4 regions of the Streptomyces sp. SLBN-31 genome follow, and region 4 is predicted to be linked to each of the others. Evidence: riboswitches for the same ligand, from Rfam matches in the RefSeq annotation. Region 4 holds a riboswitch; each other region holds the start of a gene.

The links. A riboswitch is a leader RNA that binds a small molecule or an ion and turns the genes downstream of it on or off. The one in region 4 is predicted to bind cyclic di-AMP.
Region 1: linked by a shared signal. The riboswitch ahead of FBY22_RS01120 (NlpC/P60 family protein) and the one ahead of FBY22_RS00120 (transglycosylase SLT domain-containing protein) in region 4 are both predicted to bind cyclic di-AMP.
Region 2: linked by a shared signal. The riboswitch ahead of FBY22_RS11030 (peptidoglycan DD-metalloendopeptidase family protein) and the one ahead of FBY22_RS00120 (transglycosylase SLT domain-containing protein) in region 4 are both predicted to bind cyclic di-AMP.
Region 3: linked by a shared signal. The riboswitch ahead of FBY22_RS06575 (M23 family metallopeptidase) and the one ahead of FBY22_RS00120 (transglycosylase SLT domain-containing protein) in region 4 are both predicted to bind cyclic di-AMP.

What each region holds. Positions count from the first base shown of each region.
Region 1 is NZ_VFNC01000001.1:225,706-231,594, reverse strand. It holds gene FBY22_RS01130 (M23 family metallopeptidase) at 1-805, shown strand, start outside; gene pcrA (DNA helicase PcrA) at 864-3,347, opposite strand; cyclic di-AMP (ydaO/yuaA leader) riboswitch at 3,590-3,760, shown strand; gene FBY22_RS01120 (NlpC/P60 family protein) at 3,769-4,935, shown strand; gene FBY22_RS01115 (hypothetical protein) at 4,994-5,347, opposite strand; gene FBY22_RS01110 (C40 family peptidase) at 5,757-5,889, shown strand, end outside.
Region 2 is NZ_VFNC01000001.1:2,416,582-2,422,470, forward strand. It holds gene FBY22_RS11025 (alpha-galactosidase) at 68-2,140, shown strand; cyclic di-AMP (ydaO/yuaA leader) riboswitch at 2,448-2,613, shown strand; gene FBY22_RS11030 (peptidoglycan DD-metalloendopeptidase family protein) at 2,618-3,565, shown strand; gene FBY22_RS11035 (SGNH/GDSL hydrolase family protein) at 3,811-4,596, shown strand; gene FBY22_RS11040 (TetR/AcrR family transcriptional regulator) at 4,650-5,270, opposite strand; gene FBY22_RS11045 (hypothetical protein) at 5,280-5,606, opposite strand; gene FBY22_RS11050 (glutamate dehydrogenase) at 5,720-5,889, opposite strand, start outside.
Region 3 is NZ_VFNC01000001.1:1,411,778-1,417,666, forward strand. It holds gene FBY22_RS06560 (DNA topoisomerase (ATP-hydrolyzing) subunit A) at 1-285, opposite strand, end outside; gene FBY22_RS06565 (pitrilysin family protein) at 605-1,999, shown strand; gene FBY22_RS06570 (pitrilysin family protein) at 1,996-3,384, shown strand; cyclic di-AMP (ydaO/yuaA leader) riboswitch at 3,587-3,751, shown strand; gene FBY22_RS06575 (M23 family metallopeptidase) at 3,764-4,537, shown strand; gene FBY22_RS06580 (GntR family transcriptional regulator) at 4,726-5,409, shown strand; gene FBY22_RS06585 (HPr family phosphocarrier protein) at 5,548-5,829, opposite strand.
Region 4 is NZ_VFNC01000001.1:24,161-30,049, reverse strand. It holds gene FBY22_RS00130 (CHRD domain-containing protein) at 1-517, opposite strand, end outside; gene FBY22_RS00125 (polyprenyl synthetase family protein) at 686-1,696, opposite strand; cyclic di-AMP (ydaO/yuaA leader) riboswitch at 2,317-2,495, shown strand; gene FBY22_RS00120 (transglycosylase SLT domain-containing protein) at 2,501-2,983, shown strand; gene FBY22_RS00115 (HAD family hydrolase) at 3,012-3,824, opposite strand; gene FBY22_RS00110 (FAD-dependent oxidoreductase) at 4,001-5,203, opposite strand; gene FBY22_RS00105 (ATP-grasp domain-containing protein) at 5,269-5,889, opposite strand, start outside.

The DNA.
Region 1 (5,889 bases), 200 kb from region 4:
CGTAACGCCACTGCTGGACGACCAGGAGGAGACGACGCCCGCTCCGGCGTCGCGCGCGGCCTCGCGGAACGCCTCCCGCTCCCGCCGCCGTACACCCCCCAAGCGCTCGGCGCTGCTGACCATCGCCGTCCCCTCGGCCTGTGTGATGGGGGTCGCGGGCATCGCGGCGGCCTCCGTCGGCACCTTCTCCTCCGACGACGGCTCGGCGACCGCCTCGGCCGCGCAGCCGGTGAAACCGGCCGCCGCCAACAACAAGCTGGACTCCCAGCTCGAGAGCCTGTCCGCGGGCGCCGACGACTTCGCCGACCGGGCGAGCCGGACCCAGGAACGCATCGACCTCAAGGCGCAGCAGGAGGCCGAGAAGAAGAAGGCGGCCGCGGAGGCGGCCCGCAAGGAGCGGCTGCGCCCCAAGTACGCCCTCCCGGTCGCCCAGCGGGGGCTGAGCGCCTACTTCGGCCAGGCGGGCATCAACTGGATGTCCGTGCACACCGGCATCGACTTCCCCGTCTCCTACGGCACGACGGTGATGGCCGCGACCGACGGCACCGTCCGCACGCAGTGGAACAGCGCCTACGGCAACATGATGATCGTGACCGCGAAGGACGGCACGGAGACGTGGTACTGCCACCTCTCCACCTACCGCGTCGCCTCCGGTACGACGGTCAAGGCCGGCCAGCCGATCGCGTACTCCGGCAACTCGGGCAACTCGACCGGCCCGCACCTGCACTTCGAGGTGCACCCGGCGGGCGGTTCGGCCATAGACCCGCTGCCGTGGCTGCGCAGCCACGGTCTCAACCCGACGTAGGCGTACCCGACCGCCGTACGAGCCCCCGCTCCTGAGAAGCAGCGGGGGCCGTTTCGCGTCAGAGCTTCTCGACCGGCGCGTACCGCAGCAGCAGCCGCTTGGGCTTGGCGTCGCCGAAGTCGATCGTCGCCTCCGCGTTCCCGCCGGTGCCCTTGACCGCGACGACCGTGCCGAGCCCGAACTGGTCGTGGGTGACCCGGTCGCCGACGGCCAGGGAGACCACCGGCTTCTCGGACGTGCGGCGCGTGGCGAAGCCCGACGCGCCCGACGCCGAGGAGCGCGAGCGGGAGGACGACAGGGAGGCGGCCACTCCGGACGCGGGGCCGGAGGACACCGGGGCCGTGGCGCCGGTGCGCTTCCAGTCGACGTGGTGGGCCGGGATCTCCTCCAGGAAGCGGGAGGGCGGGTTGTACGACGGCTGGCCCCAGGCGCTGCGCAGGGACGAGCGGGTCAGGTACAGCCGCTCACGCGCGCGCGTGATGCCGACGTACGCCAGCCGCCGCTCCTCCTCCAGCTCCTTGGCCTGGCCGAGGGCGCGCATGTGCGGGAAGACGCCGTCCTCCATGCCGGTGAGGAAGACCACCGGGAACTCCAGGCCCTTGGCTGTGTGCAGGGTCATCAGCGTGATGACTCCGGAGCCGTCCTCGTCCTCGTCCGGGATCTGGTCCGAGTCGGCGACCAGGGCCACCCGCTCCAGGAAGTCGGCGAGTCCGCCGGAGGCCTCGCCCTCCGCGGTCTCCTGCTCGAACTCCAGGGCGACGGCGGCGAGTTCCTGGAGGTTCTCGATCCGGGTCTCGTCCTGCGGATCGGTCGAGGCCTGCAACTCGGCGAGATAGCCGGTCCGTTCGAGCACCGCCTCCAGGACGGTCGCGGGGCCCGCGCCGGAGTCGACGATCGTACGGAGGTCCTCCATCAGCGTGTTGAACTTCTTGACCGCGTTGGTGGACCGTGCGGCCATGCCGTACGCCTCGTCGACGCGGCGCAGCGCCTGCGGGAAGCTGATCTTCTCGCGCTGGGAGAGAGCGTCGATCATCGCCTCGGCGCGCTCACCGATGCCGCGCTTGGGGACGTTGAGGATGCGGCGCAGCGGCACCGAGTCCTCGGGGTTGGCGAGGACGCGCAGGTAGGCCAGGACGTCCCGGACCTCCTTGCGCTCGTAGAAGCGGACGCCGCCGACGACCTTGTAGGGCAGGCCGACGCGGATGAAGACCTCTTCGAAGACACGGGACTGGGCGTTGGTGCGGTAGAAGACGGCGACGTCGCCGGCCTTCGCGTCGCCCGCGTCGGTGAGACGGTCTATCTCGTCGGCGACGAACTGCGCCTCGTCGTGCTCGGTGTCGGCGACGTAGCCGGTGATGCGGGCGCCCGCGCCGGCGTTGGTCCACAGGTTCTTCGGGCGGCGGGATTCGTTGCGCTCGATGACGGCGTTGGCCGCGGAGAGGATCGTCTGGGTGGAGCGGTAGTTCTGCTCCAGCAGGATCGTGGTCGCGTCCGGGTAGTCCTCCTCGAACTGGAGGATGTTGCGGATCGTCGCGCCGCGGAAGGCGTAGATCGACTGATCGGCGTCACCGACGACGCACAGTTCGGCGGGCGGGACGTCGTGCTCGCTCGGCGGGACGTCCTCGTCGTGGGCGCCGGTGCCCACGAGCTCGCGCACCAGCGCGTACTGCGCGTGGTTGGTGTCCTGGTACTCGTCGACCAGGACGTGCCGGAAGCGGCGGCGGTAGTGCTCGGCGACGTCCGGGAAGGCACGCAGCAGGTTGACCGTCGTCATGATCAGGTCGTCGAAGTCGAGGGCGTTCGCCTCGCGCAGCCGCGACTGGTACATGGCGTAGGCCTGGGCGAGGGTCTTCTCGAAGCCGTCGGTGGCCTGGGCGGCGAAGTCCTCCTCGTCGATCAGCTCGTTCTTCAGGTTGCTGATCTTGGCGCTGAAGGACTTCGGGGGATAGCGCTTGGGGTCGAGCTCCAGGTCCCGGCAGACCAGGGCCATCAGGCGCTTGGAGTCGGCGGCGTCGTAGATCGAGAACGAGGAGGTGAAGCCGAGCTTCTTGCTCTCGCGGCGCAGGATGCGCACGCACGCGCTGTGGAAGGTCATCACCCACATCGCGTTCGCGCGCGGGCCGACGAGCTGCTCGACACGCTCCTTCATCTCACCGGCGGCCTTGTTGGTGAAGGTGATCGCGAGGATCTGGCCGGGGTGCACGCTCCGCGAGCCCAGGAGGTGGGCGATGCGGTGGGTGAGCACACGGGTCTTGCCGGAGCCGGCGCCGGCGACGATGAGCAGGGGGGTGCCGGCGTGCACGACGGCCGCGCGCTGGTTCTCGTTCAGCCCGTCGAGGAGCGCGGCCGGGTCGATCGCCGGGCGCGGGGCGCCGTCGCGGTAGTAGGGGTCCCGGTCCGGCGGCACGTCGAACTTCCCGCCGAACAGATCGTCCGGAACCGGCTCCGGTACGTGATCGTCCTCGGGCGGCGGCGGGGGCTCCTCGTGGCCGCGGGGGGCCTGGAGGTCCGCCAGGAAGCTGTCGTCAAAGAGGCTGCTCATCGCTCTCCGAGTCTAGGGGGCCCCACTGACAGCCCGCCGCCGCCCTGAGAACATCGCCGGATCCGATACCGCCGCGCACGCTGCCACACCCTTCCGTCACGATCTGTGACCAGCGGCGGAAGGTTGACCAAAGGTCACGAAAATGTATCGGGCATATCGAACATCGTCCTTCACATGGGCCACACGAGTTGGCTACCGTTCCGCAAGGCCATACGACCCCCACCGGCGAACGTCGCCGGGCCGCGTGGCCTCCGCCGAGTCCGGGGCGCCGCCGCGCCGTCCGGAGCCGGGGACCCAACCGACCTCGGGGTGAATCGGCCCGACCCCTCACGGGGAGCGGACCGTAGGGCAACCCTTCCGAACCACCCGCCCGAACCCGACAGCTAACTCGGTAGGCGGAACATGGAAGGAGTCGCCTCCCTTGGCGTCGCACCGCAAGTCGCGCCCCGCGGGAACGCGCGTAGCAGGCATACGCACCCCCGCTCTCGCCACGGCCACCCTCACCTCCGTGGCACTGCTGTCCCAGACGGCCAACGCAGCACCCTCCACCGACGGCCGGCCCAGCATCGAGGAGGTCGAGAAGAAGGTCGACGACCTCTACCGCCAGGCCGAGTCGGCCACCGAGAAGTACAACGCGGCCAAGGAGAAGACCACCAAGCAGCGCAAGCAGGTGGACACCCTCCTCGACGACGTCGCCCAGCGCGCCCAGAAGCTCAACCAGGAGCGCGAGGAGCTCGGTTCGTTCGCGGCCGCCCAGTACCGCACCGGGGCCGCCGCACCCGACACCGCGACCTTCCTGCTCGCCGACTCCCCGCAGGACTACTTCGACCAGACCCAGCTGATGGGCCGGCTGACCTCACGTCAGAAGACCGCGGTCGACGACTACTTCGCCGAGCAGTCGGCGACGATGAAGAAGCGCGAGGAGGCCTCCCGGAGCCTGGAGACGCTCACCCGGACGCAGAGCGACCTGCAGACCGCCAAGTCCACGGTGCAGCGCAAGCTCAGCTCCGCGCGCGAACTGCTGTCGAAGCTGACGGCCGAGGAGAAGGCGCGGCTCGCGGAGATCGAGAAGCAGAAGCAGGAGGAGGCCGCCCGCAAGGCCGCGGAGCTGGCCAAGCAGCAGGCGGCCGCGCAGGCCGAGGCCGCGGCCCAGGACAGCGGCTCCACGTCCGGTTCCAGCACCGGCACCAGTACTGGAACCGGCACCGGCACCTCTGACACCTCGTACGCCACCAAGGCCGCGAAGGCGATCGCGTTCGCCCGCGCGCAGATCGGCAAGCCGTACGTCTGGGGCGCCACAGGACCCGACTCCTACGACTGCTCCGGCCTCACCCAGGCCGCCTGGAAGGCCGCCGGCGTCACGCTTCCCCGCACCACCTACGACCAGGTGAACGCCGGCACCACCGTCTCCCTCACCGACGCCCAGCCCGGCGACCTGATCTTCTTCTACGACGACATCAGCCACGTCGGCATCTACATCGGCAACGGCATGATGATCCACGCCCCGAAGCCGGGCGCGTACGTCCGCGAGGAGTCGATCTACTACGGCGGCGAGTCCATCATCCACAGCGTGGTCCGACCGGCCTGACGCACCAATGGGGCGCGCGGCCTTCGCCGTGCGCCCCCCGCACCCCCACGCGCCTACGTCAGGTCCACAGCACCGCGATGAAGATGTTCGCCGTGGTGAGCGCGCCCACCAGGGCGAACATGCTCTTGTCCACCTTCTCCTCGTCCCGCTTCACGTAGACCAGGCCGAGGATCACGATCAGCAGGGCCAGCTTCAGGCCGATCTTGACGTTGTTGACGTGGTGGTCGTCGGCCTGGTTGAGGCCGACCAGGATCGCGCCGGTGAGCAGCATGGTCAGCGCCCCGTGCAGCATGCCGGGGACGAAGCGGGCCGTGCCCTGCCCCATCGCCTTCATTTGGGTGAGGAAGCCGCCGAGCAGCGCGGCGATGCCGACGATGTGCAGGCCGACGAAGAGATGGATGAGTACGTCCATGAGGCCGGAGCTTAGACAGGGGCGCCCGGGGCACCCGACACCGGCCCTCCCCCACTTCGCCGGCCGCATATATGCGCCATAGCACCCCGCCACCCGGGGACACCCGAAAACCGTCACTTCGGTCAGCGCACCGCGTGAACCCGACGAGGCATGGCCTGGATCACGGTCGTACACGGTCACCGGCCGCCCCACTCAAGGCACTTCCGCACAATGCGTTACCGGACCGACACCGCCAGGTTTAGCGTCCTTCCCCAGGTGACCGGCTCCCCACCGCCGCCCGGGCCAGGGGCGGCAGTCGGCCACCACCGCCGAGAAGGTCCGGCGGCGGCCCGCTCCCCCTGTGCGGGCCGCCGCCGGACGCGTAAGCCGCCCCGGACGGGGTCGTCGTACGAGAGGACGTGCAGCCCAGGTGGCAGCGCATCGCAAGCCCGGTCGGCGATCATCACTGGGCGGCAGCACCGCCCGTACGGCCTTCACGATCGCCCTGGCGGGCGCCGCGACCGCGACGGCCTTCGACGGGACCGGGCACGCCGAGCCGCGGC
Region 2 (5,889 bases), 2.4 Mb from region 4:
CGTCGGCCCCCACCGGCATTGATGATGTTGCTGCTTGATCGCACCTGTTCGAATATGTGGGGGCTTGATGCTGGAGATCTCCGACAACGGCCGTACCTGGCTCCTGACCGGGCCGACCAGCGGCTACGCGATCCATCTCACCGAGGACGACGAGCTCCTGCACCTGCACTGGGGCCCCCGGATCGCCCTCGCCGACGCCGAGGCCCTCGCGGTACGCCCGCTGCCGGACTACCGCCCCTTCGAGTCCCCGCTCGACGGCCGCGAGGAGTACCCGGTCGAGGGCGGCCCGCGGTTCGTGCGGCCGGCCCTGTCCGTGCGCTCCGAGGAGCGGCGCGGCACCGAGTGGCGCTTCGAGGCGTACGAGGCGGAGGGCGACCACCTCCGGCTGAGGTTCCGCGACGGCGGCCTCGCGATCACCCTGCACCACCGGATGCGGCACGACGTCGTCGAGCGCTGGCTGACCCTCGACAACGAGGGTCCGGGCGCCCTGGAGCTGCTGCGCGCGGACGCCGCGACCTGGACCCTCCCCGACCGCGACGGCTGGCGGCTGTCCCAGCTGCACGGCCGCTGGGCCGCGGAGTCCCGGCTCACGACTTCCCCGCTCACCTACGGCGAGAAGGTCATCGGCAGCCGCCGCGGGCACACCGGACACCAGCACCTGCCCTGGGTCGCCCTCGACACCGACGCCACCGAGGAGCGCGGCGAGGTCTACGGCTGCGCTCTCGGCTGGTCCGGCTCCTGGCGCATCGCGGTGGCCCAACTCCCCGACGCACGCGTGCAGATCACCGGCGGCGCCGGATACGACGACTCCGGACTGCTGAACCTGGCGGCGGGGGAGTCGTACACCACCCCCGTCTTCGCCGGGCTGTGGAGCGACGGCGGCTTCGGCGGGGCGAGCCGGGCCTGGCACGCCTACCAGCGCGCGTACGTCGTCCCCGACGCGGACCAGGACCGGCCCGTGCTGTTCAACTCCTGGGAGGCCACGGAGTTCGACATCTCCGAGGAACAGCAGGGGGCCCTCGCACGGCGGGCCGCGGCGATCGGCGTGGAGCTGTTCGTCGTCGACGACGGCTGGTTCGGCAAGCGCACCAGCGACCGGGCCGGGCTCGGCGACTGGACGCCCAACCCCGACCGCTTCCCCAAGGGTCTGGCGCCGCTCGCCGACTACGTGCACGCCCTCGGCATGCAGTTCGGCATCTGGGTCGAACCCGAGATGGTCAACCCGGACAGCGACCTGTACCGCGCCCACCCCGACTGGGTCCAGTTCCAGCCCGGACGCAGGCGGACGGAGCTGCGCAACCAGCTCGTGCTGAACCTGGCCCGCGAGGACGTCCAGGAGTACCTCTGGGAGCGGCTCGACGCACTCCTGTCCAGCGCCCCGATCGACTACGTGAAGTGGGACTTCAACCGCTGCTTCACGGACGCCGGCTGGCCCGGTGACGCCTACCCGCAGCGACTGTGGGTCGACCACGTCCGCGCCCTGTACGCCCTGCTGGACCGGCTGCGGGAGGCCCACCCCGGTGTCGTCTTCGAGTCCTGCTCGGGCGGCGGCGGGCGGATCGACCTCGGGATCATGAGCCGTACGGACCAGGTGTGGACCTCGGACAACACCGATCCCCTCGACCGGCTCGCCATCCAGCACGGCTTCAGCCAGATCCACCCCGCGCGCGTCATGGCCGCCTGGGTCACCGACAGCCCCAACACCCAGCTCAACGGGCGCGTCAGCTCGCTTCGCTTCCGGTTCGTCAGCGCCATGGCCGGAGTGCTCGGGGTGGGCGGGGACCTCACACAGTGGACCGAGGAGGAGCTGACCGAGGCCCGCGACTGGGTGAGCCTCTACAAGGAGATCCGGCCGCTCGTCCAGCACGGTGAGCTGCACCGCCTCCGGCCGCCGACGGGCGGGCTCAGCGCGGTGCAGTACGCGCGCGGGGACCAGAGCGTCGTCCTCGCCTGGTTGCAGGCGCAGAGCTACGGCGAGCCCGTGCCGGCCCTGCGGCTGCGTGCCCTCGACCCGACAGCGTCGTACGAATGCCTCGAAACGGGCGAAGTGCATCGAGGTGCCGTATTGCTCCATCACGGATTGCGTACCGGACTGCGGGGCGACCTTGATGCGGCAGTTCTCCGCCTGCGCCGCATCTGACTCTTCTGTCCGAATTGCTGCGTTGATTGGGCTTCATTCCAACTCGCGCTGTGACAAACGGAGCTGGAGCAGTGTCACGTGAGCAGCGTCATACCCGTGACGGTGCGTACCTCGTCATGCTCACGTAATCAATCCGCCCTTCCTGCGAATTGAAGAGTGGGAAGAAGCGAAAATTCACGGAGAGTGACCGTGGATTTCCATGGAGGATCAAGGGAAACGGATGCACGGGGAACCGTCGCTTGTCCCTTCGCGTCCTCGTCGCTTACGTTCCACACCAATCCGGACGGACGCCCAATCCTGCCGCCGCCCGGAGCCCGCACCAACTCACCCGTGTACGGCAGGAGCGGGGGACCCACAGGTACAACGCCTGTTCCGGTCTCCGGAACGGCTAGGGGTACAGCCGCGACCAGCGCGCGGCCGGGCATCTCCAGCCCGCACCCGACAGCTCACCTCGCAGGCGCCGGAGAGGAATTCGCCATGCCCGCGAAGGGTAAGCACCGCCGACCCAAGTCCCAGCGCTTCACCCGCTCCATCGCCGTCGCCGGAACCGGCGGCGCCGCGCTCGCCCTCCCGTTGATGGGTGCCACCGGCGCCCACGCGGCCCCCGCCCAGTCCGCTTCCCAGTCGGTTTCGGAAAAGGCCGTGCAGTCCCTTCCGAATACCGCGAAGAAGGCGACCGAAAAGAAGAACTCCGCCTCGGAAAAGGCGGTCCACGTCTATTCGGTGCGGTCCGGTGACTACCTTTCGAAGATCGCCGAGGAGCAGCACGTCAGCGGTGGCTGGCACAAGCTCTACGCCGACAACCGCACCGCCGTCGGCGACGACCCGTCGCTCATCCACCCCGGTCTGAAGCTCACGATCGGCAAGAAGGCCGCGACGAACACCCCCAAGTCCTCCACGGCCAAGTCCTCGTCCGCGCAGGGCCCGAGCTCGACGAAGGAGCGCTCGTCCTCCTCCGGTAAGGCCACCACCCGCAGCGCCACCCGCAGCGCCACCGCGACCACCACCGCCACCACCGGCTTCCAGCTCCCCGTCTCGGGCGCGGCCGTCGGCACCGGCTACCACGTGGCCGGCAGCATGTGGTCCAGCGGCTACCACACCGGCGTCGACTTCGTCGTCCCCACCGGCACCTCCCTCAAGGCCGTCGGCGCGGGCACGGTCGTCTCCGCCGGCTGGGGCGGCGCCTACGGCAACCAGGTCGTCATCAGGCTCGCCGACGGCTACTACGCCCAGTACGCGCACCTGTCGCAGCTCTCCGTCTCGGCCGGCCAGAGCGTGAGCCCGGGCCAGCAGGTCGGCCTGTCCGGCGCCACCGGCAACGTCACCGGCCCGCACCTGCACTTCGAGATCCGGACCACGCCGAACTACGGCTCCGACGTGGACCCGGTCGCCTACCTCCGCTCCAAGGGCGTCGCCGTCGGCTGACCCCCCGCCGCCACGCCGCCCGACACGCTGCCGAAGGCCGGACCTCGATCCCCGGGTCCGGCCTTCGGTGTGTCTGACGGTTGAGCCGACAACAGTGCCGACCGAAGGGTTATTCCGACCTTGGTCAACACTTTAGGAGTGGCTTATCTCACCGTCCGTCAAGTCCCGCCTACGGTCGCGTAGGTCACATTCGAAGGTGAATCATGACGGCTGTGGCAGACGATTCGAAGAGTGACAGCAGATCAGTGATCGGGTCGTACGTCGCGGTGGGGGACAGCTTCACCGAGGGCGTCGGCGACCCCGGTCCCGACGGGGCCTTCGTCGGATGGGCGGACCGCTTCGCGGTGCTCCTCGCCGACCGGCGTCCCGAGGGCGACTTCAGCTACACGAACCTCGCCGTGCGCGGCAAACTGCTCGACCAGATCGTGGCGGACCAGCTACCACAGGCCATCGAGCTGGCCCCGGACCTGGTCTCCTTCTGCGCGGGCGGCAACGACATCATCCGGCCGGGCACCGATCCCGACGAGGTGGCCGAGCGTTTCGAGCGGGCGGTCGCCCGCCTCACGCAGGCCGCCGGCACCGTCATGGTGACGACCGGATTCGACACCCGTGGAGTGCCCGTGCTGAAGCACCTGCGCGGCAAGATCGCCACCTACAACGGGCACGTACGGGCGATCGCCGACCGGTACGGCTGCCCCGTGCTCGACCTGTGGTCGCTGAAGTCGGTCCAGGACCGCAGGGCCTGGGACGGCGACCGGCTCCACCTCTCGCCCGAGGGCCACACGCGCGTGGCGCTGCGCGCCGGGCAGGTCCTCGGCCTGGAGATCCCGGCCGATCCCGACCAGCCCTGGCCGCCGCTGCCGCCGCGGGGCACGCTGGAGGTGCGGCGGGACAACGTGCAGTGGGCACGCGAGTACCTGGTGCCGTGGATAGGGCGCCGACTGCGCGGCGAGTCGTCCGGTGACCACGTCACGGCGAAGGGCGCGCTGTCACCCGAGGACATCAGGACACGGATCGCCTCCGTCGCCTGATGCCTGATGCCTGAGGCCTGACGGGGTGGGGCCCCCGGTGCGAACCGGGGGTCTCACGTCTGCGAAGCGGTCAACGCCGTCCGGTCCAGACCCAGTTCGCGCGCCAGTGCCTCGTCCACCCACTCCTGGGCCCGGGCCCGCGAGACCGCGCCGGCGTACGAGGTGAGCTGGACCGCCAGGCCGTCCAGCAGGGCCGTCAGGCGCAGGGCCGTGCCGAAGGGGTCGGGGCAGTGGAACTCGTCCGCGGCCACGCCCTCCGCGATGACCTCGGCGATCGCCGCCTTCCACCGCTTGTCGAGGTCCCGCGCCACCTCCCGCAACGCGGGCTCGCGCAGCGCCGCCGCCCAGCCCTCGATCCACAGCCGCCAGCCCTTGGCCTGGCCGGTCGGCGCGTACCAGCGCACGGCGGCGCGCAGTCGCCGTAGCGCCGTGGTGCGACGGCCGAGCAGCTTGCGCAGATGGGCCAGGTCGTCCTCGGCGGCAAAGGTGAACGCGGCGGCGACCAGCTTCTCCTTCGTCGAGAAGTGGTACAGCACCAGGGCGTTGCTGACGCCGAGGGCCGACGCCACGTCGGCGATCCTGACCGCCGCCACGCCCCGCGCCTCGATCTGCTGGATGGCCGCCCGCAGCAGTTCCTCACGCCGCTCGGCCACGCTCAACCGCACTCTCGCCACGCCGTCACCCTATTCCGTCGTCCCTGATGACGCCGGGTGGGACCGCTGTTCGACCGGTTCCACCGGGTACAGCTCGGTCCTGGCGATCGCCGCGTCGCGCTCGCCGGCCAGGGACGTGCGGCGCTCGTCGGCCAGGAACCCGTCGTAACCGGCCCGCGAGGCGAACTCGATCAGCTGGATCTCGTCCGGGCGGCCCTCGGCGCCGTGGGCCCGCGCACGCTGCAGGATCCGGCCGTCGTGCTCGCCCAGCAGGGCCAGGACCTTGTCCTCGTACGCGGCCAGGGCCCCGGCGGCGCCGGGACGCGCCCAGAGCAGACAGCACAGACGAATCGTCATGGTGTCCGACCCTATCCGGGGCGCGTCCCCAACCAACGCCCCGGATCGGCCGTTTCGCGCGGGTCGGCAGGTGTGCGGCGCCCGGCCCCGGACCGGTCTTCGCGCCGCCGTCCTCAGCGGTACCAGCCGTACCGCTCCGCGATCACCGGCAGCCGGTCCGCGACGATGGCGTGGGCAGCCGCGCGCGGGGTCGTGCCGTCGGCCTCCGCGCGGGCCAGCATCTGCTCGACCAGGGCCCGCATCGAGCGACGCGTGTGGGCGAACGCCTCGTCCGCGTCCGGTC
Region 3 (5,889 bases), 1.4 Mb from region 4:
CGACGCGTCGCCGTGCGGGTGCAACTTACCCATGACCTCGCCGACCACGCGCGCGCACTTCACATAGCCGCGGTCGGGGCGCAGGCCCATCTCGTTCATCTGGTAGACGATGCGGCGGTGCACCGGCTTCAGGCCGTCACGGGCGTCGGGCAGGGCGCGGGAGTAGATGACCGAGTACGCGTACTCGAGGAAGGAGCCCTGCATCTCGTCGACGACGTCGATGTCGAGGATGCGCTCCTCGAACGAGTCGTCGGGCGGCGGGGTCTTCGTGCTGCGGCGGGCCATCGCTGCCGGCTCCTCTTTTCTGGTCGCTCGCCTACGGGTCGCTCACGGCCCCTTCGGCTCACGCTTGCTGAAGCATGAACGGGATCTGACGCGACCATTGTGGACCGCGGCACTGACAACCCGGGCCAGGACCCGGTGTGGGCGGTCCGGCCCGGCGGGCGGGGGTCGCCCTCGCCGCGGCTGCCCGCAGGCTACGCGATCCGCTGTGGGCGTACGTCGTCCGGGAACTTCGCCGCCGGTCCGCCCGCTTGCATACAGTGGCAGGACCGGCAGGAAAACAGCGGTTTCCAGCACCGCATCCGCGATCGAAGGGACGTACATGCCCATGGGTCACACGGCCACAGACCAGGCAGGCACCGGGGGCCTGACAGCGACCGAGCACCGCCTGGCCAACGGCCTGCGCGTGGTGCTCTCCGAGGACCACCTGACCCCGGTCGCGGCGGTGTGCCTCTGGTACGACGTCGGCTCGCGCCACGAAGTCAAGGGCCGGACCGGCCTGGCTCACCTCTTCGAGCATCTGATGTTCCAGGGTTCGGGGCAGGTCAAGGGCAACGGCCACTTCGAGCTGGTGCAGGGCGCCGGCGGCTCGCTCAACGGCACCACCAGCTTCGAGCGGACCAACTACTTCGAGACCATGCCCGCCCACCAGCTGGAGCTCGCCCTCTGGCTGGAGGCCGACCGCATGGGCTCCCTGCTGGCCGCCCTGGACGACGAGTCCATGGAGAACCAGCGGGACGTCGTCAAGAACGAACGCCGGCAGCGCTACGACAACGTCCCGTACGGCACCGCCTTCGAGAAGCTGACCGCCCTCGCCTACCCGGAGGGCCACCCCTACCACCACACGCCGATCGGTTCGATGGCCGACCTTGACGCGGCGACCCTGGAGGACGCGCGCGCGTTCTTCCGCACCTACTACGCGCCCAACAACGCCGTTCTGTCGGTCGTCGGCGACATCGACCCCGAGCAGACGCTCGCCTGGATCGAGAAGTACTTCGGCTCCATCCCCGGGCACGACGGCAAGCCCGCGCCCCGCGACGGCATGCTCCCCGACGTCATCGGCGAGCAGCTGCGGGAGGTCGTCGAGGAGGAGGTGCCGGCGCGCGCCCTGATGGCCGCCTACCGGCTGCCGCACGACGGCACGCGCGAGTGCGACGCCGCCGACCTGGCGCTCACGGTCCTCGGCAGCGGCGAGTCCTCCCGCCTGTACAACCGGCTCGTGCGGCGCGACCGTACGGCCGTTGCGGCCGGCTTCGGACTGCTGCGCCTGGCCGGGGCGCCCTCGCTGGGCTGGCTGGACGTGAAGACCTCCGGCGACGTCGAGGTGCCGGTCATCGAGGCCGCCATCGACGAGGAGCTCGCCCGGTTCGCCGCCGAGGGCCCCACGAGCGAGGAGATGGAGCGCGCCCAGGCCCAGTTGGAGCGCGAGTGGCTGGACCGGCTCGGCACGGTCGCGGGCCGCGCCGACGAACTGTGCCGCTTCGCCGTCCTGTTCGGCGACCCGCAGCTCGCCCTGACCGCCGTCCAGCGCGTCCTGGAGATCACCCCCCAGGAGGTCCAGGAGATCGCCAAGGCCCGCCTGCGGCCGGACAACCGGGCGGTGCTCGTCTACGAACCCGTCTCCGGACAGGTCGCCGAGGACGTCGATCCCCCCGAAGACCCCGAGGCCGAGGCCACGGTCGAAGCCGGCGACAAGAACGAGGAGGCGGCCAAGTGAGCGAGCTCGCCACGATGGAGTTCCACCCGCAGCCCCAGGCCGGCGAGGCCAGGCCCTGGGCGTTCCCCGCGCCCACGCGCGGGGCGCTCGACAACGGCCTGACCGTGCTGCGCTGCCACCGCCCCGGACAGCAGGTCGTCGCCGTCGAGGTGCTCCTGGACGCACCTCTGGAGGCCGAGCCGGCCGGCTTCGACGGCGTCGCCACGATCATGGCGCGTGCCTTCTCCGAGGGCACCGACAAGCACTCCGCCGAGGAGTTCGCCGCCGAGCTGGAGCGCTGCGGCGCCACCCTCGACGCGCACGCCGACCACCCCGGCGTCCGCCTCAGCCTCGAAGTGCCGGCCTCCCGTCTGGCCAAGGCGCTCGGCCTGCTCGCCGACGCCCTCAGGGCGCCCGCGTTCGCCGACGGCGAGGTGGAGCGGCTGGTCCGCAACCGCCTGGACGAGATCCCGCACGAGCTGGCCAACCCCTCCCGCCGGGCGGCGAAGGAGCTCTCGAAGGAGCTGTTCCCGGCGACCTCGCGCATGTCCCGCCCGCGGCAGGGCACCGAGGAGACCGTCGAGAAGATCGACGCGGCCGCCGTACGCGCCTTCTACGACCGTCACGTCCGGCCCGCGACGGCCGCCGCGGTCGTCGTCGGCGACCTCACCGGCATCGACCTGGACGCCCTGCTCGGCGAGACCCTGGGCGCCTGGACGGGCTCCAGGGCCGAGCCCCGTCCCGTGCCGCCGGTGACCGCCGACGACACCGGGCGCGTGATCATCGTGGACCGTCCCGGGGCCGTCCAGACGCAGCTGCTCATCGGCCGCGTCGGCGCCGACCGCCACGACCGCGTGTGGCCGGCGCAGGTGCTCGGCACGTACTGCCTGGGCGGCACGCTCACCTCCCGCCTGGACCGCGTCCTGCGCGAGGAGAAGGGCTACACCTACGGTGTGCGCGCGTTCGGGCAGGTCCTCAGGTCCGCCGCGGACGGCACGGGCGCGTCGATGCTCGCCATCAGCGGCTCCGTCGACACCCCGAACACCGGCCCGGCGCTCGACGACCTCTGGAGGGTGCTGCGCACGCTCGCCGAGGGCGGCCTCACCGACGCCGAGGTCGACGTCGCCGTGCAGAACCTGGTGGGCGTGGCACCGCTGAAGTACGAGACCGCGGCGGCTGTCGCGAGCACCCTGGCCGACCAGGTCGAGCAGCACCTGCCCGACGACTACCAGGCGACGCTGTATCAGCAGCTGGCCGCGACCGGCACGGTGGAGGCCACCGCGGCGGTCGTGAACGCGTTCCCGGTGGACCGTCTGGTGACCGTCCTCGTCGGTGACGCGGCGCAGATCAAGGAGCCGGTGGAGGCGCTCGGCATCGGTGAAGTGACCGTGGTTTCCGCCGAGTAGCGGCACGCGCGCGTGGAGGGCCCTGGTGACTGACCTGTCACCAGGGCCCTCCTATGTCCGAATTGGCGCGGAATTGAAGGAGAGATGCCCGTCTGCCCTGTGGGATGCGCTACAAAAGCCGCGATCCGTTTGGGGATTGAAAGGCGGCCCGCTTAGCGTCATCCGGGCTGTTCGTCAGGCAGTGCGCCGCACCCGCGGCACCGGACAGTCATCGCCGAATCCCCGTACGGCGCGAGCCAGGGGAGCCGGGGACCCACCGCAGTCCCTGGGGTGAATCGGACGCCCGCGCGAGTCGCGAGGGGGTCCGTAGGAGACCTTCCTGCTCCGAACCCGTCAGCTAACCCGGTAGGCGAGAGGGAAGGAAAGGACCAGCCTGTACATGGCGTTCATGTGCGCCACCGGGAAGCACCGTCGTCCCAGCCGGATCAAGCGTTCCACCGCCCAGGTCGCCGGAGTCGCGGCCCTCGCCACCACCGGTGTGATCGGTGCTCTCGCGGCCCCCGCGCTCGCCGCCGACAACTCCGTCGACGCCGTCGAGCAGACCGGCTTCACCCCCGTCATCATGATCGGCGACTCGATCGCCGAGAAGATCGACGCGCAGGCCGAGGCCCAGAAGCAGGCCGCCGAGGAGGCCGCTCGCAAGCAGGCCGCCGAGGAGGCCGCGCGCAAGAAGGCCGAGGCGCTCGCCAAGAAGGAGCGCGAGGCCAAGGAGCGCGCCGCCCGTGAGGCCGAGCGCAAGCGCCTGAACTCCTTCGTCGCGCCCATCTCCAACTCGTACGTCTCCACCGGCTACAAGGCCAGCAGCTCCCTGTGGTCCTCCGGCAGCCACACCGGCATCGACTTCCACGCCGCGAGCGGCACGTCCGTCCACGCGGTCGGCTACGGCACGGTCGTCCAGACCGGCTGGGGCGGGGCGTACGGCAACCAGATCGTGATCAGGATGAACGACGGGACGTACACCCAGTACGGCCACCTGTCGTCCATCGGCGTCTCGGTCGGCCAGAAGGTCGTCACCGGCCAGCAGATCGGTCTCTCCGGTTCCACCGGCAACACCACCGGACCGCACCTGCACTTCGAGGCCCGTACGACCCCCGAGTACGGCTCGGACATCGACCCCGTCGCGTACCTGCGCTCGCACGGCGTGAACGTCTAGCGACGCGTCACCGGACTCCGAGGACCCCGGCTCTCCGAGCCGGGGTTTTCGTCGTTTCTGTCGCCCCCGTGTCCAAAAAATATCCATGGATTCCGGCCCGCCGTCGGAAATTCCGGCTCATTGCAATAGAGTCGCTGGACACAACGTCAATCATCGACGTTTCACGGGGATTAAGACGGAGGTCGGTCATGCGTATTCCGGCGCACTCGGTGTGCACGGCCATCCGGGACGACATCGTGGCGGGTGTCTACGAGCGTGGTGGCCGTCTCACCGAGGAACTCCTCGCCCGCCGTTACGGCGTCTCGCGCGTCCCCGTCCGCGAGGCCCTGCGCACCCTGGAGGCCGAGGGCTTCGTGGTGACCCGCCGGCACGCGGGCGCGTGCGTGGCGGAACCGACCGAGCAGGAGGCCGCCGACCTGCTGGAGATGCGCATGCTGCTGGAGCCGCTGGGTGCCTCCCGGGCCGCCCAGCGACGCACCGAGGCCCACCTCAAGGTCCTGCGCGGCCTGGTCAGGCTGGGCCAGGAGCGGGCCAGGAGGGGCGGCAGCGAGGATCTGCGCTCCCTGGGCGGCTGGTTCCACGAGACGCTCGCCCAGGCCTCCGGCAGCCCCGCCCTGACCTCGATGCTGACCCAGCTGCGCCACAAGATCGCCTGGATGTACGCGGTGGACGCGCCGGCCAACCCCGTGGAGTCCTGGGCGGAGCACGGCGCGATCGTCGACGCCGTGGCCCGGGGCGACGCCGAACGCGCGCGGGCGATCACAAGCCTGCACACCGAGCGCTCGACCGCCGCGCACCGGCTGCGGTTCGGCGGCGGGAACGGTGTGAGGAACTCGCAACATCCCGTAAACATGTCGAGCCTGCGGCATTAACACGAGCGCCGTATACAAAGAGCAGGGAATTCGAGGGGGCTATTTCATGCTGTCCGCCGTCGTGAATTCCCGACCCCGGCACGGGAAATGCGAAGGGCCCGCCCAATAATTCGGACGAGCCCTTCTGCGGTGCCGCGATCAGACGGTCTCGGGAAGCTCCTCGAGCCCCTCGGAGACCAGCTTGGCCAGACGGTCGAGGGCGACGTCCGCGCCCTCGGCGTCGGAGGCGAGGACGATCTCCTCGCCACCCTGGGCGCCCAGACCCAGGACGGCCAGCATGGAGGCCGCGTTGACGGGGTTGCCGTCGGCCTTGGCGATCGTCACCGGGATACCTGCGGCCGTGGCGGCCCGGACGAAGATGGAAGCGGGGCGGGCGTGGAGGCCCTCGGCCCAGCCGACGTTGACGCGGCGCTCAGCCATGTGATGCTGCCCTTCGGTGTTCAGGTTGTCTAGACCAGTTTCCCACAACGTGAAGAGTCT
Region 4 (5,889 bases):
GTCGGTGGAGGCGGCCGCGGACGGCTCCACCGGGGAACTCGGCGGTGTGCAGGTTGGCGTAGAACGAACCGGGGTCGTTCTTCAGCGCGTCGAGCAGCGCCGGGTCCTCCACCTTCACGGTGCCGGTGACGCTGTGCCGCCTGCTGTGCTTCAGCAGCCCGCTGAATTCGATCTTCACGTCCCCGTTGGTGCCCTTGGCGCCCTGGTGGATGTGGAGCGCGGTCGGCCTGCCGGTGCCGCGCCAGGTGACGGCGACGGACACCCGGTCACCGTCGATCTCGATGAACTCGAGAGCGGCGCCGTCCTTGTCCCCCACGGCCGGGCCGCCCGGTACGGGCACCTCGTTGGCGCCGCGCAGACTGGTGGCGAGGAGGGTCACCCCCGTGCCGGTGCCGTCGTCGCCTCCGGCGGCGGAGGCGGGGGTCGCCCCGGCGGCGACGCCACCGAGGGCGGCCACCGTGACAGCGGTCGTGATCAGGCTCTTGCCGCGCTTCGACAACGTCGCGTGAACGCGCATGATTCTGTTTTCTCCCCGCAGACCGGCCGGCACCGCCTGCGCCGGCCTTCTGGCCATGCGTACGGCGGGAGTGCAGGCGGGGCTCAGCCCACCCATATGACGTACGTCACACCGAATGGCCCCGATGACGGGGCCAGCGGGAGGAGATCAGCTCACTCCGGGAGGGAATCAACCCGCCCGGTGCACCACGGCGTCGCACATCTCCATGAGCGCCACCTTGGCGTCGCACTCCTTCAGCGGAGCCAGCGCCGACCGGGCGTCCTCCGCGTACCGCACGGTGTCCCGGCGCGCCTGCTCCAGCGCGGGGTGCGCCCGCAGCCCGGCCAGCGCCCGGGCGTGCCGGTCGTCGTCGCTCAGGTCGGAGTCCAGCAGCTCGCACAGCGCGAGGTCCTCGGCCAGCCCGAGCCGCTTCGCCCGCTCGCGCAGCCGCAGCACAGGCAGCGTCGGGATGCCCTCCCGCAGGTCCGTGCCGGGGGTCTTGCCCGACTCGTGCGAGTCGGAGGCGATGTCCAGGACGTCGTCGGCGAGCTGGAAGGCGACGCCCAGCCGCTCCCCGTACTGGGTCAGCACGTCGACGACCGTCTCGTCGGCACCCGACATCATCGCGCCGAACCGGCACGACACGGCCACCAGCGACCCCGTCTTGCCGCTGAGCACGTCCAGGTAGTGCTCGACCGGGTCCCGGCCGTCCTGCGGCCCCGCCGTCTCCAGGATCTGCCCGGTGACCAGCCGCTCGAACGCCTCGGCCTGCACCCGCACCGCCTCCGGACCGAGGTCGGCCAGGATGTGGGAGGCGCGCGCGAACAGGAAGTCGCCGGTCAGGACCGCCACCGAGTTGCCCCAGCGGGTGTTCGCGCTGTCGACCCCGCGGCGCACGGCCGCCTCGTCCATGACGTCGTCGTGGTAGAGGGTCGCGAGGTGGGTCAGCTCCACCACCACGGCCGACGGCACCACGCCGGGCGCGTACGGGTCGCCGAACTGGGCGGCGAGCATCACCAGCAGGGGACGGAAGCGCTTTCCACCAGCCCTCACCAGGTGCTGGGCGGCCTCCGTGATGAAGGGGACCTCACTCTTGGTGGCTTCGAGCAGGCCCTCCTCGACGGCCACCAATCCGGCCTGGACATCGGCTTCCAGAGCCTGGTCCCGCACGCTCAGCCCGAACGGCCCGACGACGGTCACGAGGGGTCTCCTGTCTGCTGGTGTCTACTGGCTGGTTACGCGGTTTGTCGATAGGTCGCTGCCATCACTCAAGTCAGCGTATCCGGTCGCCTTTCGATCACCCATGCCGCCCGCCCGTCCAGCAGGGGCGGTATGGGATCACGCCCGGTATGTTTCTGATCACCTCATAACAATGCATTTTTCCTGACTTGCCCCGCGAGTGCACTGCCCTTCCGGCACGCCCGGCCGGACGGCATGGACATGGCGGCCACCCGGGGCCGGTGCGCGACCCGCGCGACACACGCACCGGAGCCATCCGGAGCGAGAGGGAACCCGGAGCGAGCAGCTTCCCATCAGCCGCCCATTGACTATGAGTTGGGCTCATTGCCCGATTTGACGCGCTTGTCGACACCCGTGACTTGGCTCACGCGACGCCAAGATCCACATTCCGGGCGAATTCGGCCGATCCGCCTTCCCGGAAAAGCCAGTTGAAGCTTGGCAAGCGCAAAGGATCAAGCACCCCAAAGCCCCCACACCGAGGTCAAGCGGCCCGATGTGTGACTCCGCCACTTGTTCCGGACATGTGCTCTCGCATACGTTCCCGCCGTGCCGGGCGGACGCCTAATCCTGCCGCCGCCCGTTCTCCACCATCGACCAACTCACACGCACGGCAGGAGCGGGGGAACCAGGTAAGCCGCCGGACGGGCGTCCAAGGACGCCCTCACCGGCTTGGGGTGAAGTCGTGCCGCCGTAGGGCGGCGCGGCCGGGCAACTCCCGCCCGAACCCGACAGCTCACCTCGCAGGCGACGGAGAGGAAACCCGCCATGCCCGCAACCGCTCGCCACCGCCTCACCAAGCGCTCCCGCCTGGTCCGCAAGCTCGCCGTCGTCGGAACGGGCGCCGCCGTGCTCGCCCTTCCGGTCATCGGCGCGACCAGCGCCTCCGCGGCGACCGACAGCGTCGTCACCGCGTCCTCGCTCGGCTACAGCAACAACCTCGACGGCTGGATCCGGGCGTCCCTGCAGGTCATGGCCCAGCACGGCATCCCCGGCACCTACGACGGCATCTACCGCAACGTCATCCGCGAGTCCTCGGGCAACCCCTACGCCATCAACAACTGGGACTCCAACGCCCTGGCCGGCACCCCCTCCAAGGGCCTGCTGCAGGTGATCGACCCGACGTTCGCCGCCTACCACGTCGCGGGCACGTCGTACGACCCCTACGACCCGGTCGCCAACATCACCGCCGCCTGCAACTACGCGTACCAGCGCTACGGCTCCATCGACAACGTCTACGGCGCCTACTAGGCCGGCACAGCCGAAGGTCCGTCAGGGCCTAGGCCTGCGCGAACAACCGCTCGAGGACGACGGCGATGCCGTCGTCCTCGTTCGACAGGGTGACCTCGTCGGCCACCGCCTTCAGTTCGGGATGGGCGTTGGCCATGGCGATGCCCCGGGCGGCCCAGTCGAACATCGGGATGTCGTTGGGCATGTCCCCGAACGCGAGGGTCTGCCGCGGTCCCAGGCCGAGGTGTTCGGCGGCCAGCGCCAGGCCCGTCGCCTTGGTGATGCCGCATGGCTGGAGTTCGACGGTCCCGGGCCCCGACATGGTGACGGTGGCCAGGGAACCGACCACCGACCGCGCCGTCGCCGCCAACTCGTCGTCGGACAGGTCGGGATGGCGCAGCAGCACCTTGCTGATCGGCTCGCACCACAGGTCGTCGCGCCGGCCGACGCGTACGGCGGGCAGGGTCGGGTGCGGCATCAGGTACCCGGGCTCGATGAGCGTGAGCCCGTCGACGCCGTCCTGGTCGACGGCCGCGTACACCTCGCCCACCTCGGCCTCGATCTTGCCGAGGGCCGTCTCGGCCAGCTCCCGGTCCAGCGTGACGGACCACAGCAGACGGTCCGCGCCGACGTCGTACACCTGCGCGCCCTGCCCGCACACCGCGAGCCCCGTGCTGCCCAGGTCGTCCAGGAGCGGCCGCACCCTGGGGGCGGGGCGGCCGGTCACCACGAGGTGCCGGGCGCCGGACTCCGCCACGCGCGCGAGGGCGGCGAGAGACCGGTCGGAGAGCGTGTCGTCGCCTCGCAGAAGGGTGCCGTCCAGGTCGGTGGCGATGAGTGCATATGCGGTGGGTGCGGCCATGATCAGAGAATACGGACAGGACGCACCGCCGACTCATCTCGAACCGGACGACCGCCCCGTTCACCGGCGTCACACCGTCAACTCCCGTACCGGCCCCGGATTTTGATCACCTCCCGTGACCGTGGGCCATGGGGCCCGGCCAGCGCCGGACCCCTTCGACCGTGTCCGTCACGCTCTCAACCGTGCGCCGCCGCAAGGTGCTTGGCGAGCCGCGGCGAGGCGAACTCCGTACCGCACACGAACCGCATCACCGGCCCGTACGAGGCCGCGGCCGGCAGGCCGGTGAAGTACAGGCCCGGTACCGAGGACACGTATCCGGCGCCCAGCCTGGGCGCGCCGCGGCTGACGGCGAGACGGGTGCGCAGTTCGTGGCCGAGGAAGTCCATGGCCGCGATGTCCACCCGGTAGCCGGTCGCCGCGATGACGTGGTCGGCGGCCAGCGTGTCCGTCCGGCCGTCGAGCGTGCGGACCGTCAGCACCGGGCCGCCACCGTCCGCCTCCGTGCGCACGATCTGCTCGACCTCGCTGACCTGCACCTTGCCCTCGAAGCGGTCGCGCAGCCACCAGGCTCCGAGCGGGCCGAGGACGCTGCGGACCAGGTAGTGGCGGGTCCGGGCGGGCAGATAGCGGTAGGGCTGCGGGTAGTAGCTGAACGCCCACAGGGACCAGGCGCGGCCGAAGGGCGACTCGGGGCGCAGCCTCGGCTGCTTCCAGGGCGGTGCGCCGAAGTCGACCTTGCCGCGCCCGCGGGAGACCACCCGTACCTGCGCGCCCGCCTCGGCCGCCAGCGCCGCCGTCTCCAGCGCGGACTGGCCCGCGCCGACGACGATCAGGTCCTTGCCGGAGTAGCGCGTGAGGTCGTGGTGCTGTGAACTGTGGGAGACCGGGCCGGTGGGGGCCGGGCCGTCCGCGGCGGCCGTGGCGAGTTCCGCAGGCAGGTAGGACAGGCCGGACAGCCCGGTCGCCACGACGACCGCGCGGGCGGTGAACAACTCGCCCGAGTCCAGCTTCAGTTCGAAGCCGCCTCCGTCGCGCCGGTCCACCGAGACCACCCGCACCCGCTCCAGCTCGGGCACCAGCTTCTGCTGGAACCACTCGCCGTAGGCGATGAAGGTCTCGACGGGGATGATGTCCTCGTCCGTCACCAGCCGCCTGATGCCGGCGGCCTCGCAGTAGTCGGCAAGGGTGTGGCCCTGCTGCGGGGCGTCGAAGCTGGAGGCGGCCGGCGTCGACTTCAGGAGCATTCCGGCGGGCATGTGGTCGCGCCAGCTGACCATGGGCTCGCCGAACACGCGCACCGGGATGCCCCGGGCGCGCAGATGGGCGGCGGTCGACAGGCCGAAGGGCCCGGCGCCGATGACTGCAACCGGTTGAGTCACGAAGTCCCTCCCCAGGACGTTCACTTTCGTCACTTCGTGTCCGGTTCGGACAGCCGGCGCGCTGGCTAGCTGCTCGAACTGGTGGTGCCGCCGCGGCGGTTGGTCCGCCACAGCTGATACAGGTGCTTCGCGCCCGGCCGCACGAAGCGCGCGAGCATCGTGAGGAACGGCAGCGGGTCGTCACCCGCGAGCCAGGCCAGCTCCGTCCCGCTCGCGCGCGCCGGTGCGTGCGGCGTCGTGTAGCCGCTGCGGCGGTAGGCGAGCAGGGCGGGCAGGTCGATGTTCTCCACGATGTACCGGTGGCCGGCCCGCTGTTCCCCCTCCGGGACGGGGCGTCCGGTCAGATCGAGGTGCATGGCGCGTACGACGTCCACCGCCGACTCGTTCTCGAAGAGCCGGAACTGGGCGCCCATGCGGGGGTTGAAGTCGAGGAGCTTGTACTGTCCGTCGCGCCGGTCGAAGCGCAGGTCGAGGTCGATGACGCCGCTGAAGCCGATCTCTTTGATGAAACGCGCGGCGATGTCGGCGAGTTCCGGGTTGTCGACGACGTACGCGTTCGCCGTCATGCCCGCGTGCGGGGGCCAGGAGCGGACCTTCACACCCGTGAACATGGCGAGCGGTGTGGAGTTCCGGTCGAAGTAGGCGTGCACGATCCAGTCCTCGGCGTCCTCCCTGGGCAGGTACTC